Regions from separate parts of the Streptomyces sp. NBC_01334 genome, predicted to be linked through region 3. Evidence: riboswitches for the same ligand, from Rfam matches in the RefSeq annotation. Region 3 holds a riboswitch; each other region holds the start of a gene.
The links. A riboswitch is a leader RNA that binds a small molecule or an ion and turns the genes downstream of it on or off. The one in region 3 is predicted to bind cyclic di-AMP.
Positions count from the first base shown of each region.

Region 1 (6,313 bases), 2.4 Mb from region 3:
GGTCGCCGTCCCAGGCCCTGCGGTCCTGAATGGACTTCAGGGACCACAGGTCGAGGACCGGACAGCCGTAGCGGTCGGCCACGGCGCGGACGTGCCCGTTGTAGGTGGCGATCTTGCCGCGCAGATGCTTGAGCACGGGGATGCCACGGGTGTCGAAGCCGGTGGTCACCATGACCGTGCCGGCTGCGGCGGTCAGGGCCGAGATCGCGCGTTCGAAACGCTCGGCGACCTCGTCCGGGTCGGTACCGGGACGGAGGATGTCGTTGCCGCCCGCGCAGAAGGAGACCAGGTCCGGGGCGAGTTCCACCGCCCTGGGGAGTTGGTCCTCCATGATCTGGTCGAGCAGCTTTCCGCGGACCGCGAGGTTGGTGTAGTTGAAGTCGCCCTCGGGCCGCCGGTCCGCGAGGAGGACCGCGAAGCGGTCCGCCCAGCCGACGAACGCCCCGTCGGGCCCTGGGTCGCCGACGCCCTCGGTGAAGCTGTCCCCCACCGCCACGTACGACCCGATCACTGATCTGTCGTCACTCTTCGAATCGTCTGCCACAGCAGTTCATCATTCACCTTCGAATGTGACCTACGCGATCGTAGGAAGGGGTTGACGGGCGGTGAGATAAGACACCCTTAAAGACTTTGCCAATCAGGGAATAAGGGACCACGCCCGGAAGTCGTTGATCCGGAAATGGCTCCAGGTGGTGCGGAAGGCGAAGTGCCCGCCCGTGTAGGGCTCCGGGTCGGTGTGGTCGAAGACGAGCCGGCCGTTGTTCCACCAGCGGACGACCGAACCGTCGGAGACGACACGGACGTGGTTCGGCTCGTTCGCGACGAGCAGCGGCTCGGTGTAGTCGTAGATCAGCGGACGCACCCCCGCCTCGCCGACATAGCGGCGCAGCCGGGTCGTGGTGTTGGTGTTGGCGCCGTAGCCGACGTAGTACGTCTTCAGGTAGTCGTACTCGGCGAGGGCGCCGCCGCGCGGGGTGGCGAAGAGATTCTCCGGGGAGCGGACGTCGACGGCGTTCCAGAAGTTGTTGAGGTCGGAGACGCGGTCGTTGACCCCGCCCGCGGAGACGGGCGTGGCGACGTACTCGAGGACGTACGGCCCTTCGAGCGGCCGCTTGAACCAGATCGTCGCCCCGGCGGGCACGTCGACCTCCAGGGTCCCGCGGGAGGCGGTGACCGTCCCGCCCTTCTCCAGTTCGACGGCCCACTGGCGCAGGCCGTGCCGGAAGTCGTCGTGGGCGATCAGGCGGCGGTGGCGGGGCCGGGCGCTCGCTGCGGTCGCGGCGGTCGCCGGGGCGAGGGCGGCCAGCGCGGCGCCGGCGGCGAGGGCTCCGAACGCCCTGCGGGTGGTCGTCATGATGGTCGGCTCCTTCAGTGGGCGGGGGTGGTGAGGTGCGGCTCGGGGACACGGCGGGTCTCGGTGCCGAGGTAGTAGTCGGTGTAGGTGGACTGGAGGTAGCCGCGGACGGTCCAGCCGAGGCGGTACGCGGGGTTCTGGGCGAGCGTGTAGACGCGGGTGTCGGTCGGCACGGTGCTGGTGTAGAGACGCAGGGCGGTGTGGTCGGCGGTCTCGGCGAGGATCTCCTCGCGCCAGTCGCCGACGAGGTCGCCGTAGAACGGGGTGGCGTTGCGGGCGCCGGAGACGACGCCGGCCGGGTCGAAGACCGTCGCGCTGCTCTCGGTCGCCGGGTCCCACTTCTCGACGCGGGTGAAGTCGAGAAGTTCTGACGCCTTGTCACCGTCCCACCAGATACGGAAGTTGACGCTGGGGGTGGTGGTGGAGACCTTGCCGTCCTGGACGTTGAAGACGCCCGCGCCGGGCCGCGTCACGTCGGCGGTGGACGTCCAGTACTCGTAGCCGCGGTGGTCGGGGTCGATGTCCGCGGCGTTCCCGCGGCCGGTGTCGAGGTCCGCGTCGCTCACCGGGCTCGTCGGGTGCGAGCCCGTGACCAGCCGCTCACCGGTGGCGGCGTCGTAGTAGTACCAGGGGAAGGCGGAGACGACGCCCAGCTCGGACTGCTGGATGGCGAAGCCCTCCAGGCCGGGCCGGTCGGGGTCGAGGTCGGCGATGTCGAAGCGGTCGCCGTGGATGGCGCCGTCGACGACGTAGCGCAGCGTGCCGTCGCTGTTCACGACGTAGTTGCCGTCGGCGATCTCGTCCCTGCCGTCCCCGTCGACGTCGACGGTGCGGATCTGGTGGAAGCTGGTCGCGCCGGTCGTCGGATCCACCACGTACTTCCAACGGCGGGTGAGATCCGTGCCGTTGAAGTCCCAGGTCTGGAACAGCACCCGGAACGCGCCGCGCTTGGCTCCGACCCGGGTGACCGACTTGGTGACCAGGCTGGGGTGTTCGCCGTCGAGGTAGGCGATGCCGAAGTGGCCACCGGAGGGGCCGTCGGCCACGAAGTCGTCGGGAACGGGCTGCCGGGTCCGCTCGGTGCCGGTCGCTCCGTCGATCACCGACACGAACTGGTTCGCGGGCGAGGCGGCGGTGACCTGCGAGCCGTCGGCGAAGGTGGTCCCGGCGGCGGTGTGCGCCAGCACCTCGGCGCGGCCGTCGGCGTCGAGGTCGTAGACGGTGACGTTGTCGTCGTTGCGATAGCCGCCGATCGCGGTGGAACCGCTGATCGCGGCGGGCGCCGGGTCGTTGGCGCCGTTCCCGCCGACCTGGGTGTACGAGCCGGGGCCGAGGTCGACCCGCCACAGGCGCTCACCGGTGAGCGTGTAGGCCTCCAGCAGGTCGGGTCTGTCGCGGGTCCCGGACAGCCGGCTGACGACGAGCTCGTAGCGTCCGTCACCGTCGAGGTCACCCGGCCAGGCGTGCTGCACGGTGTAGCCGTCGGCGCCGGCCAGCGGGATCTCGGCGTAGCCGTCGGTGAAGCGCAGGGCCGCCGGACTCGGCTTCTGCTCATGCCCGTTGACGACGGCGCGGACGGTATAGGTCCCCGCGCCCCGGGTGTCGTCCCGGTAGGTCGTCGATTTCCGCACCGGCTCCCGGTTGAGCCGGCGTCCGTTCTTGTACACGTTGAAGGCGACGGCGTTTCCGTGCCGCGCGTATTCGGTGCCGAGCAGCCGCCAGCTGAGGAAGGTTCCTTCGCCGGACGGGGTGGCGACCAGGCCGCGGTCGAGGTTCTCGACGATCCGGCGCGGGACCTCGGCGGCGTGCCCGGTGGGCGCGGCGACGAGTCCGGCCAGCAGGGTGACGGCGGTGACGGCGGCCGCGGCCGCGGCGCCCTTGATGACGATGCGTCGGTCGACGCGGGACACAGAACCTCCGAAGAGCGATAGAAAGCGCTTGCTCACTGACGGAGATCACTGTGTCCCCACCCTGTCCCGCCTGTCGATGGGGCACCAGGGGCTGCCACAAGAACGCAACAGAACGATCATGAACGCGCAAACTCCAACGCCGGCCATCCCCCGGACATACCGAAGGCCGGACCCGGGGATCGGGGTCCGGCCTTCGGCCGCGTGTCAGGCGGGAGGTCGTCGCAGTCGGAGGGGGTCAGCCGACGGAGACGCCGTGCGAGCGGAGGTAGGCGATCGGGTCCACGTCGGAGCCGTAGTCCGGCGTGGTGCGGATCTCGAAGTGCAGGTGCGGGCCGGTCACGTTGCCGGTGGCACCGGAGAGGCCGAGCTGCTGGCCCGCGGTCACGGTCTGGCCGGCCGAGACGGAGAGCTGGGACAGGTGGGCGTACTGGGCGTAGTAGCCGTCGGCGAGCCTGATGACGACCTGGTTGCCGTACGCGCCGCCCCAGCCCGCGGAGACGACGGTGCCCGCACCCACGGCCTTGAGGGAGGTGCCGGTCGGGACGACGAAGTCGGTGCCGGTGTGGTAGCCGCTGGACCACATGCTGCCGGCCGTGTGGTAGGCGGTGCCGACGGTGGCGCCCGCCACCGGCAGCGTGTAACCGCTGGAGGTACCGGTGCCGCTCTCGGCGGCCTGGGTGACCGCCTTCGAGGAGGACGAACCGGACGACGAGGACGAAGAGGACGACGACTTGGTTCCGGACGCCTTCGACTTCGACGGGGAGGACGAGGAGGAACCGGACGACGAGCCGGACGACGAACCGGTGCTCGCGGCCTTCTTGCCGATCGAGAGCTTCAGCCCGGGGTGGATCAGCGACGGGTCGCCGCCGACGGCCTGACGGTTGTCCTGGTACAGCTTCTGCCAGCCGCCACTGACGTTCTGCTCGTCGGCGATCTTCGACAGATAGTCGCCGGACCGCACGGTGTAGGACTTGGCCGTCGTGGCGGTGGCCGTCTTCTGCGCCACCGGCACGGACTGCACGGCCTTTTCCGGAACGGCCTGGGAAGCCGACTGTGCGACGGACTGCGCGGGGGCCGCGTGAGCGCCGGCGGCACCCATGAGCGGAAGGGCGAGCGCGGCGCCACCCGTTCCGGCGACGGCTATGGAACGAGTGAAGCGCTGGGCCTTCGGACGGCGGTGCTTACCCTTCGCGGGCATGGCGAATTCCTCTCCGGCGCCTGCGAGGTGAGCTGTCGGGTGCGGACTGGAGATGCCCGGCCGCGCCGAGGCGCGGCTTTACCCCAAGCCTGTTCCGGAGACCGGAACAGGCGGTTGTGCCTGTGGGTCCCCCGCTCCTGCCAGATACGGGTGAGTGTGCGGGCTCCGGGCGGTGGCAGGATTCGGCGTCCGTCCGGATTGGTGTGGAACGTAAGCGACCGGAACGCACAGGGACAAGCAGAGGTTGTGCCGCTGACGCCTTTCTCTTGATCCCCTGTGAGAATCCCCGGTCACACTCCGTGAGACAAGGGACCCGTTCACCGCCAAGCACCCTGGAAAAGCATGCGAATTACGTGAACATGACGGGCGACATACGGTCACGGATATGACGCTGCTCACGTGACGGCTCTCCAGGTTCCTTTATTCCAGAGCGAGTTGGAATTAAGGATTCAATTCGGACAGAAACCTCAGATGCGACGCAGTCGGATAACCGTCGCATCAAGGTCACCCCGCAGTCCGGTGCGCAGCCCGTGATGGAGCAGTACCGCCCCTCGGTGGACTTCGCCCGTTTCGCGGCATTCGTACGACGCCGTCGGGTCCAGTCCGCGCAGCCGCAACGCCGGGACGGGCTCACCGAACCGCTGCGCCTGGAGCCAGGCGAGGACGACACTCTCGTCACCGCGCACGTACTGGACGGCGCTCAGGCCGCCCGCCGGGGGCCGCAGCCGGTAGAGGTCGCCCTGCTGCACGAGCGGCCGGATCTCCTTGTAGAGGTCCACCCACCGGCGCGCCTCGGCGAGCTCCTCCTCGCTCCACTCGGAGAGGTCCCCGCCGACGCCGAGCACGCCGGCCATGGCGCTGACGAACCGGAAGCGCAGCGAGCTGACCCGGCCGTTGAGCTGGGCGTTGGGACTGTCGGTGACCCAGGCCGCCATGACCCGGGCGGGGTGGATCTGGCTGAAGCCGTGCTGGATGTCGAGCCGGTCGAGCGGATCGGTGTTGTCGGAGGTCCACACCTGGTCGGTGCGGCTCATGATCCCGAGGTCGATGCGTCCGCCGCCGCCGGAGCAGGACTCGAAGGCGACCCCGGGGTGGGCCTCCCGAAGCCGGTCCAGGAGCGCGTACAGAGCCCGTACGTGGTCGACCCAGAGGCGCTGCGGGTAGGGGTCGTCCGGCCAGCCGGCGTCGGTGAAGCAGCGGTTGAAGTCCCACTTCACATAGTCGACGGGCGCGCTGGAGAGAAGCCCGTGGAGCTGCTCCCAGAGGTACTCCTGAACGTCCTCGCGGGCGAGGTTCAGCACGAGCTGATTGCGGAACTCCGTCCGCTTTCGTCCGGATTGGAACTGCACCCAGTCGGGGTGCGCCCGATACAGCTCGCTGTCCGGGTTGACCATCTCGGGCTCGACCCAGACGCCGAACTGCATGCCGAGGTCGTGCACCTGGTCGGCGAGGGGCTTCAGCCCGTTCGGGAAGCGGTCGGGGTTGGGCCGCCAGTCGCCGAGTCCGGCGTGGTCGCCGGTGCGCGCCCCGAACCAGCCGTCGTCGACGACGAAGAGCTCCACGCCGATCGCGGCGGCCCGCCGGGCGAGCGTGGCCTGCTGCTCCTCGGAGATGTCGAAGTAGGTGGCCTCCCAGGAGTTGAACAGCACCGGCCGGTCCTGTTCGGCGTCCGGGACGACGTACGCGCGCTGGTAGGCGTGCCAGGTGCGGCTCGCCCCGCCGAAGCCGGCGTCGCTCCACAGGCCGGCGAAGACGGGCGTGGTGAAGGACTCCCCCGCGGCCAGCCGCAGCAGCCCCGAGTCGTCGTACCCGACGCCCCCGGTGATCTGCACGCGCGCGTCCGGGAGTTGA
Region 1 is NZ_CP130718.1:8,188,392-8,194,704, reverse strand. Features, by position in the region: gene OG736_RS36485 (SGNH/GDSL hydrolase family protein) at 1-511, opposite strand, end outside; gene OG736_RS36480 (DUF6250 domain-containing protein) at 638-1,354, opposite strand; gene OG736_RS36475 (rhamnogalacturonan lyase family protein) at 1,369-3,264, opposite strand; gene OG736_RS36470 (M23 family metallopeptidase) at 3,500-4,462, opposite strand; cyclic di-AMP (ydaO/yuaA leader) riboswitch at 4,467-4,622, opposite strand; gene OG736_RS36465 (alpha-galactosidase) at 4,930-6,313, opposite strand, start outside.
Region 1: linked by a shared signal. The riboswitch ahead of OG736_RS36470 (M23 family metallopeptidase) and the one ahead of OG736_RS25845 (transglycosylase SLT domain-containing protein) in region 3 are both predicted to bind cyclic di-AMP.

Region 2 (6,313 bases), 1.4 Mb from region 3:
TCGCACGTCTCGTCGGTGCCGAGGGTCAGGCCCTGCCCGCGCGCGAGGAGCCCGCCGATCAGTTCGGCGGCGCCCTTCTCGTCGATGTCCTCGTACTCGGGCACCTTGCCGGCGTCGGCCGCCTCGCGCCGCCAATGGGCGTACTTCACGGCCTCCGCGAGCGCGCGGACCGCGCGTTCGGCGGCGGGGTAGGCGGGGATGAGGTGCGCTCCCTCGGGTGCCGCGACGGCGGTGGGCACCGGCTGCGCGCCGTCGGGGACGTCGGTACGCGCGCGTGGGGCCGCTTCGGCGCGCGGTGCGGTGCTCGTCGCGGCGGACAGCGCCATGGCGAGACCGCCGAGTTCCACGTGCACGACGAGCACCGGTTTGGCGGGAGCTGACGCCGCGGCCGACCGCAGGGCCTCCGCGAGTTCCGCGTCCCCGGGCGACCGCTCGCCGATCGCCGGGATCGCCGTCACGACCACCGCGTCGCACGTCTCGTCGGCAAGCGCCCGGGCCAGCGCCGCGTGGAAGTCCTGGGCCGACGCCTCGGTCGTCAGGTCCAGCGGCGGCAGCGGACGCAGCCCTTCCGAGAGACAGGCGTCGTACGTCAGCAGGCCCAGGGACTCGGAGTTGCCGAGAATCGCCACCCGCGGGCCCGTCGGCAGCGGCTGGCGGGCGAGCAGCAGGCCCGCGTCGACCAGTTCGGTGATGGTCTCCACGCGGATCACGCCGGCCTGCCGCAGCAGCGCCGACACCGTCGCGTGGGGCAGCCGGGTCGCCCGTACGGCGTGCCCCTGCGGGGCGGAACCGGCGCCCTGGACGACGACCAGGGGCTTGGCCGCCGCCGTGCGCCGCGCGAGGCGGGTGAACTTGCGCGGGTTGCCGATGGATTCCAGGTACATGAGGGCGACGTCGGTGTCGGGGTCGTCGTACCAGTACTGGAGGACGTCGTTGCCCGAGACGTCCGCGCGGTTGCCGGAGGAGATGAAGGTCGATACGCCGGTGACGCCGGTGACGCCGCCGCCACGCCGGTGGAGGCGGGACAGCAGGGCGATGCCGATGGCGCCGGACTGGGCGAACAGGCCGATCCGGCCGGGTCTCGGCATCTCCGGGGCCAGCGAGGCGTTCAGCCGCACCTGGGGGGAGGTGTTGATGACTCCGAAGGCGTTGGGGCCGATGATCCGCATGCCGTACGCGCGTGCGTGCCGGACGAGTTCGCGCTGGCGCTCCCGCCCGTCGGGGCCGCTCTCGGCGTAGCCGGCGGAGAGGACCACGAGTCCCTGCACGCCGTGCTCGCCGCACTCGGTGACGGCCTCGGGGACCTGCTCCGCCGGGACGGCGACGACCGCGAGGTCGACGGGCGCCGCTATGTCGCGCACCGAGCGGTGGGCGGGCACCCCGTCCAGTTCCTTCAGGTCCTCGGGGAAGGCCTTGTTCACGGCGTACAGCCGCCCGGTGAAGCCCGCCTCGCGGAGGTTGCCGAGGACGCTCCGGCCGACGCCGCCGGGGCTGCGGCCGGTGCCGACGACGGCCACGGAACCGGGCGCCAGCAGCCGCCCCACGGAGTGCGCCTCGGCCCGCTGTTCCCGCGCGCGCTGCACGGCGACGGAGCGCTCGGTGGGTTCGAGGTCGAACTCCAGGCGTACGACGCCGTCCTCGAAGCTGCGCTTCTGGGTGTAGCCGGCGTCCGTGAACACCTTGATCATCTTGTTGTTGGCGGGAAGCACCTCGGCCGCGAAGCGGCGGATGTCCCGCTCTCGCGCCACGGCCGCGATGTGCTCGAGCAGCGCGGAGGCGACACCCCTGCCCTGGTGGGCGTCCTGGACGAGGAACGCGACCTCGGCCTCGTCGGCCGGGGCCGAGGCGGCCATGCCGTCGGCACCAATGCGGTCATAGCGTACGGTGGCGATGAACTCGCCGCCGATCGTGGCCGCGAGTCCCACCCGGTCCACAAAGTCGTGGTGCGTGAAGCGGTGGACGTCCTTGTCGGACAGGCGCGGGTAGGGCGCGAAGAAGCGGTAGTACTTCGACTCGTCCGAAACCTGCTCGTAGAAGCTGACCAGGCGCTCGGCGTCATCGACGGTGATGGGGCGGATGCGCGCGGTGCCGCCGTCGCGCAGCACCACGTCGGCCTCCCAGTGGGCGGGGTACTCGTGCCGGTCCGACGCGCTCTGCATGGGGCCCAGAGTACGGCTCGCGTACGACAACGGCGCGAGGCAGTCTGTGGAGGACGCTCGTCGGATCGAGGCCGCGATCCGACGACCATGTCGGGAGGGGACACACGACCCCTCCCCTCACACGCTTCACGTGTGGAACACTGGTCTAGACAACCTGAACACTGAAGGGCAGCATCACATGGCTGAGCGCCGCGTCAACGTCGGCTGGGCCGAGGGCCTTCACGCCCGCCCCGCTTCCATCTTCGTCCGGGCCGCCACGGCCGCAGGTATCCCGGTGACGATCGCCAAGGCCGACGGCAACCCCGTCAACGCGGCCTCCATGCTGGCCGTTCTCGGCTTGGGCGCCCAGGGCGGCGAGGAGATCGTCCTCGCCTCCGAGGCCGACGGCGCGGACGTCGCCCTCGACCGTCTGGCGAAGCTGGTCGCCGAGGGCCTCGAGGAGCTCCCCGAGACCGTCTGAGCGCGCGGTCCCCTCTGCGCCTGAGCCGCCGCCGCTCTCGCGGATGTGGTTGCGCGTCGTCGGGGTCTCTCAATTGACGGTGGCGGTGTTCGTCGCTTCAAAGGTGTCGACCCGCCAACCCCGAAGGGCTCGCCCGAATTATCGGGCGAGCCCTTCGTATTTCCCTTTACGGGCAGCAGAAATAATCCCCCGCGAATTATCCCCTCTTTGTATACGGCCCTCGTGTTAATGCCGCAGACCCGTCATGTTTACGGGAGGTTGCGAAGTCCTCACACGGTCGGCGCGCTCGGGTCCGCCGGAAAAGCGCAGCCGGTGCGCGGCCGTCGCGCGCTCGGTGTGCAGCGCCGTGATCGCCCGCGCGCGCTCGCCGTCGCCGCGCGCCACCGCGTCCACGATCGCGCCGTGCTCCGCCCAGGACTCCACGGGGTTGGCCGGGGCCTCCACCGCGTACATCCAGGCGATCTTGTGGCGCAGCTGGGTGAGCATCGACGTCAGGGCGTGGCTTCCGGAGGACTGGGCGAGCGTCTCGTGGAACCAGCCCCCCAGCGAGCGCAGATCCTCGCTGTTGCCCCGCCTGGCCCGCTCCTGGCCCAGCCGGACGAGGCCGCGCAGCACCTTCAGATGGGCCTCGGTGCGCCGCTGGGCGGCCCGGGAGGCGCCGAGCGGCTCCAGGAGCATGCGCATCTCCAGCAGGTCGGCGGCCTCCTGCTCGGTCGGCTCCGCGACGCACGCGCCCGCGTGCCGCCGTGTGACGACGAAGCCCTCGGCCTCCAGCGTGCGCAGCGCCTCTCGGACGGGAACGCGGGAAACGCCGTAGCGGCGGGCGAGGAGTTCCTCGGTGAGGCGGCTGCCGCGCTCGTAGACACCCGCGACGATGTCGTCCCGAATGGCCGTGCACACCGAGTGCGCCGGAATACGCATGACGGACCTCCGCCTTAATCCCCGTGAAACGTCGACGATTGACGTGTGTTCCGTGACTCTATTGCAATGGGCGGGGATTTCCGATGGCGGGCCGGAATCCAGGGATATTTTTTGGACAGCAGGGCCTCGAAAACGGCGAAAGCCCCGGCCGGGAGGGCCGGGGCAAGACGATCTGTCGCCGTGGGTCGTCAGACGTTCACGCCGTGCGTGCGGAGGTAGGCGACCGGGTCGATGTCCGAGCCGTACTCCGCGGTGGTGCGGGCCTCGAAGTGCAGATGCGCACCGGTGACGTTGCCGGTGGCACCGGACAGGGCGATCCGCTGGCCCGGGGTGACCTGCTGGCCCACCGACACCTCGATGGAGGACAGGTGACCGTACTGGGTGTACGTCCCGTCGTTCATCTTGATGACGATCTGGTTGCCGTACGACCCGCCCCAGCCGGCCTCGACGACGGTGCCCAGGCCGACCGCGTGCACGGTGGTGCCGCTGGCCGCGTGGAAGTCGATGCCGGTGTGGCTGCCGGAGGACCACAGGGAGCTGCTGGCCTGGTAGCTGGTCGACACGTAGGAGCCGGTGATCGGCGAGACGAAGGTGTTGAGGCGCTTGCGCTCGGCCTCGCGGGCGGCACGCACGCGTGCCTCGCGCTCCTCCACGGCCTTCTTGGCGGCGGCCTGCCGGGCGGCCTCCTCGAAGGCCGCGTGCTTCTGCACGGCGACCTGGTCGTCGATCTGCTCGACGACGGACTCGCCGGCGGTGACCACGGGGATCAGCCCGGTCTGCTCGGGGGTGGGCTCGGCGGCGAAGGCCGGGGTGGAGGCGACGGTGGCCATGACACCGGTGGTGGTGAGCGCCGCGATGCCCGCCGCGCGGACGCTGCTGCGCTGCATCCGGCTGGGCCGACGGTGCTTCCCGGTGGCGCAGGTGAACGCCATGAAGTTGGGGGTGTCCTTTCCTTCCCTCTCGCCTACCGGGTTAGCTGACGGGTTCGGAGCAGGAAGGTCTCCTACGGACCCCCTCGCGTTCACGCGCGGGCGTCCGATTCACCCCAGGGACTTCACAGGTGGGTCCCCGGCTCCCCTGGCTCGCGCCGTACGGGGACTCGGCGATGACTGTCCGGTGCCGCGGCTGCGGCGCACTGCCTGACGAACAGCCCGCATGACGCTAAGCGGCGCGGGTTTCAATCCTCAAACGGATCCCGGTTTTTGTAGCGCATCCCACAGGGCAGACAGGCAACCTCCGCATCAATTCGGACATACGGAGGCCCTGGTGACGCTTTCGTCGACCAGGGCCCCCACACGCGCGTGCCGTTGCCGGGATCTACTCCGCGGACACGACCTTCACCTCGCCGATGCCGAGGGCCTCGACCGGCTCCTTGATCTGGGCCGCGTCACCGACGAGGACGGTCACCAGACGGTCCACCGGGAAGGCGTTCACGGCCGCCGCGGTGGCCTCCACCGTGCCGGTCGCGGCGAGCTGCTGGTACAGCGTGGCCTGGAAGTCGTCGGGCAGGTGCTGCTCGACCTGGTCCGCCAGCGTGCCGGCGACGGCCGCGGCGGTCTCGAACTTCAGCGGCGCCACACCGACCAGGTTCTGCACGGCGACGTCACGCTCGGCGTCGGTCAGCCCCTCGGCGGCGAGGGTGCGCAGCACCTTCCACAGGTCGTCCAGAGCGGGGCCGGTGTTCGGGGTGTCGACGGAGCCGCTGATGGCGAGCATCGCGGCGCCCGAGCCGTCCGGGGCGGACCGCAGGACCTGCCCGAACGCGCGGACACCGTAGGTGTAGCCCTTCTCCTCGCGCAGGACACGGTCCAGCCGGGAGGTGAGGGTGCCACCGAGGCAGTAGGTGCCGAGCACCTGCGCGGGCCACACGCGGTCGTGCCGGTCGGCGCCGATCCGGCCGATCAGCAACTGCGTCTGGACGGCGCCCGGACGGTCCACGATGACGACCCGGCCGGCGTCGTCGGCGGTCACCGGCGGCACGGGCCGCGGCTGGGCCGAGGAGCCCGTCCAGGCGCCCAGGGTGTCGCCGAGGAGCGCCGCCAGGTCGACACCGGTCAGGTCGCCGACGACCACGGCGGTGGCCGTGGCGGGACGGACGTGCCTCTCGTAGAAGGCGCGTACGGCGGCGGAATCGATCTTCTCGACCGTCTCCGCGGTGCCCTGGCGCGGCCGCGACATCCGCGCGGTGGCCGGGAACAGCTCCTTGGAGAGCTCCTTGGCGGCGCGCCGGGAGGGGTTGGCCAGCTCGTGCGGGATCTCGTCCAGGCGGTTGCGGACGAGGCGCTCGACCTCGCTGTCGGCGAACGCGGGGGCCCTGAGGGCGTCGGCGAGCAGACCCAGGCCCTTGGACAGGCGCGAGGCCGGCACCTCGAGGCTCAGCCGGACGCCGGGGTGATCCGCGTGCGCGTCCAGGGTGGCGCCGCAGCGCTCCAGTTCGGCGGCGAAATCCTCGGCGGAGTGCTTGTCGGTGCCCTCGGAGAAGGCCCGCGCCATGATCGTGGCGACGCCGTCGAGGCCGGCCGGTTCGGCGTCCAGGGGCGCGTCGAGGAGGATCTCGACGGCGACGACCTGCTGGCCGGGACGGTGGCAGTGCAGCACGGTCAGGCCGTTGGCCAGCGCGGTGCGCTCGGGCGCCGGGAACGCCCACGGCTTGGCCTCGCCCGCCCGGGGCTGGGGGTGGAAGTCCATCGTGGCGAGCTCGGTCACCGGGCCGCCTCCTCGTTCTCGTCCTGGTCGGCGGGGGCTTCGGCGGCGGTCGGCTCGTAGACGAGCA
Region 2 is NZ_CP130718.1:7,173,537-7,179,849, reverse strand. Features, by position in the region: gene OG736_RS32285 (bifunctional acetate--CoA ligase family protein/GNAT family N-acetyltransferase) at 1-2,159, opposite strand, end outside; gene OG736_RS32280 (HPr family phosphocarrier protein) at 2,338-2,619, shown strand; gene OG736_RS32275 (GntR family transcriptional regulator) at 2,845-3,540, opposite strand; gene OG736_RS32270 (M23 family metallopeptidase) at 3,729-4,472, opposite strand; cyclic di-AMP (ydaO/yuaA leader) riboswitch at 4,487-4,655, opposite strand; gene OG736_RS32265 (M16 family metallopeptidase) at 4,858-6,246, opposite strand; gene OG736_RS32260 (M16 family metallopeptidase) at 6,243-6,313, opposite strand, start outside.
Region 2: linked by a shared signal. The riboswitch ahead of OG736_RS32270 (M23 family metallopeptidase) and the one ahead of OG736_RS25845 (transglycosylase SLT domain-containing protein) in region 3 are both predicted to bind cyclic di-AMP.

Region 3 (6,313 bases):
CGTCACGGTCGGCGCAGTCGGCCCGCGCCCTTCAATGTCCGTGCGGCCGCCGCGGCGAGCCTCGGCCGGCCGCGCACGAAGTGATGCGCCCGGCGGGACGGCTCACGGCTGAGCCAGTAGAGCGCGGCGCCCACCCCCGGACGCGACCACGCTCCCTCGTACACGGGAAGCTCCCCGGTCTTCAGCGAGTCCTTGTACTCGGCCGCGCCCCGCCCCAGGTCGAGCAGCCCGATGCCCTCGACGGCGGCCGACTCGGCCATCCGCAGATGCAGCACCAGGCCCGGCGAGAACTTCGCCAACTCCGGTTCGTACGCGGGGAACCAACAGGCCAGGACGGTCGACGAACGCAGTCCGAAGTGCGCGGCGATCGGCTGGTCGCCGGCGTAGAGGACGGAGAGCGTGCCGGAGCACTCCGGCGCGCGGGTCTCGGAGAGCACGTCCACGAGCCGGGTGATCCACTGCTGTGCGAACCGGTCCCGGCGGCCGGTCCTGCGGTACTGCGCGGACTTCCACGCCATGAGCGTGCGCAACGCGGCCGGATCGCGCTCGTCGAACACGAACCGCACCTCCCCGACCTGGCGGCCGAGCCTGCGCTCCTTGGCCAGCGTCGTCTTCAGGAACTTCGGCGACTGGGCGCGCAGCACGGACTCATAGGTCTCGTAACCCTTTTCGACGTCGATGACATAGGAGGCGTACTCCTCGGCCGCATGCGGGACGAACAGCCCTTGCTCCGCCTCCAGGTTGTCGAAGCCGAAGCTCGACAGGCCGCACGCCCGCATCAGTTCGTCGGCGTTCAGCCCGAGACCCGGGGCCAGCACCGCGCCCTGCGCGTCCGAGACGCCGTACGCGAGGGCCTGGCCCTGTCCGAGCCGGCCCCGCTCGTGGGGCAGGAAGCCGACCGGCTCACGCCCCTCATACACCACCGCCACCCGCGAGCGTGGCCGTACCAGGCCCACGGCGTCGGTGAACTCCGGTTCCATGAAGGGGTTTCGCGGCAGCGTCGACGCGGCACGCAGCGCGCGCCACCGCTCCCTCTCCCCCTCGCCGAGGTCCTGCGGCCTCAGCACACGAATGCGCCCACTGCTCAACCTGACCCCCCGATCAAGTCCCCCCTGGACACCTGGACGGTACCGGTCCACCTGGGCATCGCGGTAGGTAGCGTCTTATGTTGTTGCCAATCGGTGCAGAGGCCTTTAACCGTCCGCTACCCGGCGATGTGCCAGAAAGCCGTTTCATTGAGTCGGTCGGCAGCCAGGCTTGAGCCAGGCGTACAAGGGGAGTTGGCAGAACCGGACAGGACTTGGACGTCGGCCGGTTCGCGTCGAACCCGTGGGGCCTGGGATCCGTATTCTCTGATCATGGCCGCACCCACCGCATATGCCGCGCGCACCGCGTACTCCCTCATCGCCACCGACCTGGACGGGACGCTGCTCCGCGGCGACGACACCTTCTCCGACCGGTCGCTCGACGCGCTCGCGCGGGTGGCGGCCGCCGGCGCACGCCACCTGGTGGTGACGGGACGGCCCGCGCCCCGGGTGCGCCCGCTGCTCGACCGGCTGCACAGCAGGGGGCTCGCGGTGTGCGGGCAGGGCGCGCAGTTGTACGACGCCGGCGCGGACCGTCTGCTGTGGTCGGTCACCCTGGACCGGGAGCTGGCCGAGACCGCGCTCGGCAAGATCGAGGCGGAGGTCGGGCAGCTGTACGCGGCCGTCGACCAGGACGGTGTCGACGGGCTGACGCTCATCGAGCCGGGCTACCGGATGCCGCACCCGACGCTGCCCGCCCTGCGCGTCGGTCGGCGCGACGACCTGTGGTGCGAGCCGATCAGCAAGGTACTGCTGCGCCATCCCACGCTGTCCGACGACGAGTTGGCGTCGACGGCCCGCTCGGTGGTCGGCTCGCTGGCCACGGTCACCATGTCGGGGCCGGGCACCGTCGAACTCCAGCCCTGCGGGGTCACCAAGGCGACGGGCCTGGCCCTGGCCGCCGAACACCTGGGGCTGCGGCCCGAGGACACCGTCGCCTTCGGGGACATGCCCAACGACATCCCGATGTTCGACTGGGCGGCCCGGGGCGTCGCCATGGCCAACGCGCATCCGGAGCTCAAGGCGGTCGCCGACGAGGTGACGACGTCGAACGAGGACGACGGCGTGGCCGTCGTCCTCGAACGTCTGTTTCCGTAACCGGCTACCGGCTACCGGCTACCGGCTACCGGCCACCGGTGGCCGACATCGGCGGCCGACACCGGTGACCGGCCGGCGGGACGGTCAGTACGCGCCGAACACGTTGTCGATCGAGCCGTAGCGCGCGGCCGCGTAGTTGCAGGCGGCGGTGATGTTCGCGACCGGGTCGTACGAGTCCCACGACGTGCCGTTCACGTGGTAGGCGCGGAACGTCGGGTCGATGACCTGGAGCAGTCCCTTGGACGGGATGCCCGCGGCCGCGTTGGAGTCCCAGAGGTTGATGGCGTTGGGGTTGCCGGAGGACTCGCGGATGACGTTGCGGTAGATGCCGTTGTACGTCCCCGGGATGCCGTGCTGCCCCATGACCTGGAGGGAGGCGCGGATCCAGCCGTCGAGGTTGTTGGCGTAGCCGAGGCTGGTGGCCGTGGAGACGGCCGGGGTCGCCGCGGAGGCGGTGGTCGCCCCGAGGACGGGGAGAGCGAGCACGGCCGCGCCGGTGGCGGCGACGGCGAGCGTGCGGATGAAACGGTTGCGGCGCGGCTGAGCGGCAGCGGGCATGTCGAATTTCCTCTCCGGCGCCTGCGAGGTGAGCTGTCGGGTTCGGGCGGGAGCTGCCCGGTCGCGCCCTGACGGTCGCGGCTTTACCCCAAGCCGTACGACATGTCCGAAACGTCTTGCATATCCAAGACGTCCTTAATGCCGTTCCGGCGACTTACCTGGTTCCCCCGCTCCTGCCGAGCGTTATCGATGGGTGTTCGGGCGGCGGCAGGATTCGGCGTTCCGCCCGACAGGCCGGGAACGTATGCGAGAGCACATGTCCGAAACAAGTACCGGATTCACAGATCACCCCTATTGACCTTGGTCTGTGACCTATGGGGTGCTTGATCCTTTGTGGGTGCAAACCTTCAACTTGCTTGAGGGGTGCGGGGAATCGGTGAACGGTGAACCCGGACCGGATCTCCGTGGGGAGTGAGCCAACTCACCAGCGTTCACAAGAGTGGCGAATCGGGCATTAGGCCCAACTCATTGTTAAAGCATCGGCAATGGGTGGCGTAGGGGAGCGGAGGGGAATTGCCTTCCTTCGCGCCCGACGCGTCGCGGGGGGAGAGGGAAGAGAATGCGTGATCGTCGTCACGTGAAGAGGGGTCCGGCGGGCCCGCCGGGCCGACGGGAGTCCCGGTCCGGGACATGAATCTCCGGTTCCCGGAAACTCTCTTCATGTCCGCTCATATGAGCTGATCGAAACCATATCGGGCGTGATCCGATGCCGCCTGGCCTGCGGGGGCCTCCCGGGCGAGTCCATTCGAGCCCGCGGGACGTGGGGGCTATCGGTGATCGAAACGTGACCGGATACGCTGACTTGAGTGATGGCAGAGACCTATCGACAAACCGCGTAATCGCCAGTAGACACCAGCAGACAGGAGACCCCTCGTGACCGTCGTCGGGCCGTTCGGGCTGAGCGTGCGGGACCAGGCTCTGGAAGCCGATGTCCAGGCCGGATTGGCGGCTGTCGAGGAAGGCTTGCTCGAGGCCACCAAGAGTGCGGTCCCGTTCATCACGGAGGCCGCCCAGCATCTCGTGCGCGCGGGAGGGAAGCGGTTCCGGCCGCTGCTCGTGGTGCTCGCGTCGCAGTTCGGTGACCCGTACGCGCCGGGCGTGGTGCCCTCGGCCGTCGTGGTGGAGCTGACCCACCTGGCCACGCTGTACCACGACGACGTGATGGACGAGGCGGCCGTGCGGCGCGGGGTGTCCAGCGCGAACACCCGCTGGGGGAACTCCGTCGCCGTCCTCACGGGTGACTTCCTCTTCGCGCGTGCCTCCCACATCCTGGCCGACCTCGGGCCCGAGGCGGTGCGGGTGCAGGCGGAGGCGTTCGAGCGGCTGGTCACCGGGCAGATCCTGGAGACCGCGGGGCCGACGGACGGGCGGGACCCGGTCGACCACTACCTCGACGTGCTCGGTGGCAAGACCGGCTCGCTGGTGGCCGTGGCCTGCCGCTTCGGGGCGATGATGTCCGGCGCCGACGAGACGGTCGTCGACGTGCTCACGCAGTACGGCGAGCGGCTCGGCGTCGCCTTCCAGCTGGCGGACGACGTCCTGGACATCGCCTCCGACTCGCACGAGTCGGGCAAGACGCCGGGGACGGACCTGCGCGAGGGCGTTCCCACACTGCCCGTGCTGCGGCTGCGGGAGCGGGCGGCGCGGCTGTCGCTGCCCGAGGACATCGCCCTGTGCGAGCTGTTGGACTCCGACCTGACCGACGACGCCCGGCACACCGAGGCGCTTCAGGCGCTCCGCGCCCACCCGGCGCTGGAGCAGGCCCGCCGGGACACCGTGCGGTACGCGAAGGAAGCGCGGTCCGCGCTGGCGCCGTTGCGGGAGTGCGACGCGAAGGCGGCGCTGATGGAACTCTGCGACGCAGTGGTCCACCGGGCGGGCTGACCCCGGGGGACCCCTACGGGTCGGATGCCGCCTCGTCACCTTCGTGTCATACCGCAGGCGTATGTGGAGTTGAGCCCTCGGGTTGACGCTTCCTCATGGCCGATTTGGTCAGATGGGAACCACGGAAAACACCACTCCTCACCGATTCGGGTGAGAATGGCGGCTTGGGGTGGGGACGTTCAGGCGCGAGATGACCAGCCGCCGCCGACGACGGAGGTAAGGCACACATGGCACCGAAGGCATCCGACGACACCACGACCGGCGGGGAGTCGACCGGCGCGGAAGCCGACGACCTGCGCCTCGGACGGCGCAAGGCCGCACGGTACATCGTCCCGGTCACCGTGATCGGTGTGGCGGCGGCGACGATCGGGCTGGTCCCGGCGCTCGCCGACTCCGGCGACCCCGACCTGCCGAAGATCACCGCACAGCAGCTCCTCGACAAGATCGCCGCTTCGGACGTGCAGCAGCTGTCCGGGACGGTGAAGATCAGCACCGATCTCGGGCTGCCCGACCTCGGCGGACTGGAGAGCGGGCTCCTCTCGGGGGCCACCCAGGGCGGCGACGGCTCGTCCGCCGACCCGTCCACCAAGCTCACCGAGCTCGCCGCCGGCACGCACACCCTGCGCGTCGCCGCCGACGGCCCGGACCGGCAGAAGCTCTCGCTGCTGGAGAACGCCGCCGAGTACAGCGTCATCCACAACGGCAAGGACGTGTGGGGGTACGACAGCGCCTCCAACGAGGTCTACCACTCGACCGCGGACGAGAGCTCAGGCGAGGGCGCGGGCAAGGGCTCCGGCAAGGCGGAGAACCCGGTCCCCACCACGCCCAAGGAACTCACCGAGGACGCCCTGAAGGCGGTCGACGACACGACCTCCGTGACCGTCGACGGCACCGTCCAGGTCGCCGGCCGTGACGCCTACAAGCTGCTGGTCAAGCCGAAGCAGTCCGGTTCCACGGTGGGCGCGATCAGTGTGGCCGTGGACGCGAAGACGGGCCTGCCGCTGAAGTTCACGCTGACCCCGGCGAGCGGTGGCGCCGCTGTTGTGGACGCGGGCTTCACCCAGGTCAGCTTCGCCAAGCCCGCCGCGTCCACCTTCGACTTCACCGCTCCCAAGGGCGCGAAGGTCACCGAGGGCGACGAGGTCGGGGAGAGCGCCCCCGGGCACTCGGGCAAGTCCGACGACCTCGCGAAGGACCTCGAAGGCGTCGAAGGCGCGGACGGCCTCGACGGCCTCGACGGACTCAATGTCCTCGGCGAGGGCTGGACGTCCGTCGCCGTCTTCGACACCGGTGGCGAAGGAATGCCCTCGGGTGCGGAGGCCGGCGGCGACCTCGGCGGCTTCCTCGGCTCGTTCGGCGACAAGGTGACCGGCAAGTTCGGCTCCGGCACCGTCTTCTCCACCCGCCTGATCAACGCCCTGATGACGGACGACGGCAAGGTCTACGTCGGCGCGGTGACCAAGGACACGCTGGTGAAGGCGGCGAACGCGGCGAAGTAGGCCGAGCGGCCGAAGCATGCGGAGTGGTCGAGTGGTGAAGTGATGAAGTGGCGGCGCGGGTGACGTAGGACAGAGGCCGGCCTCCGGACACCCGGAGGCCGGGAGAGCCGGAGGGGAAAGCCGATGGGGGAGTCCGTGCCGGAGTCCATGCGCGAGTCCCTGCCGGAGTCCGTACGGGAGCCCGTGCCG
Region 3 is NZ_CP130718.1:5,749,770-5,756,082, forward strand. Features, by position in the region: gene OG736_RS25835 (GNAT family N-acetyltransferase) at 3-1,067, opposite strand; gene OG736_RS25840 (HAD family hydrolase) at 1,359-2,183, shown strand; gene OG736_RS25845 (transglycosylase SLT domain-containing protein) at 2,268-2,741, opposite strand; cyclic di-AMP (ydaO/yuaA leader) riboswitch at 2,745-2,967, opposite strand; gene OG736_RS25850 (polyprenyl synthetase family protein) at 3,615-4,625, shown strand; gene OG736_RS25855 (LolA family protein) at 4,853-6,124, shown strand; gene OG736_RS25860 (ABC transporter ATP-binding protein) at 6,248-6,313, shown strand, end outside.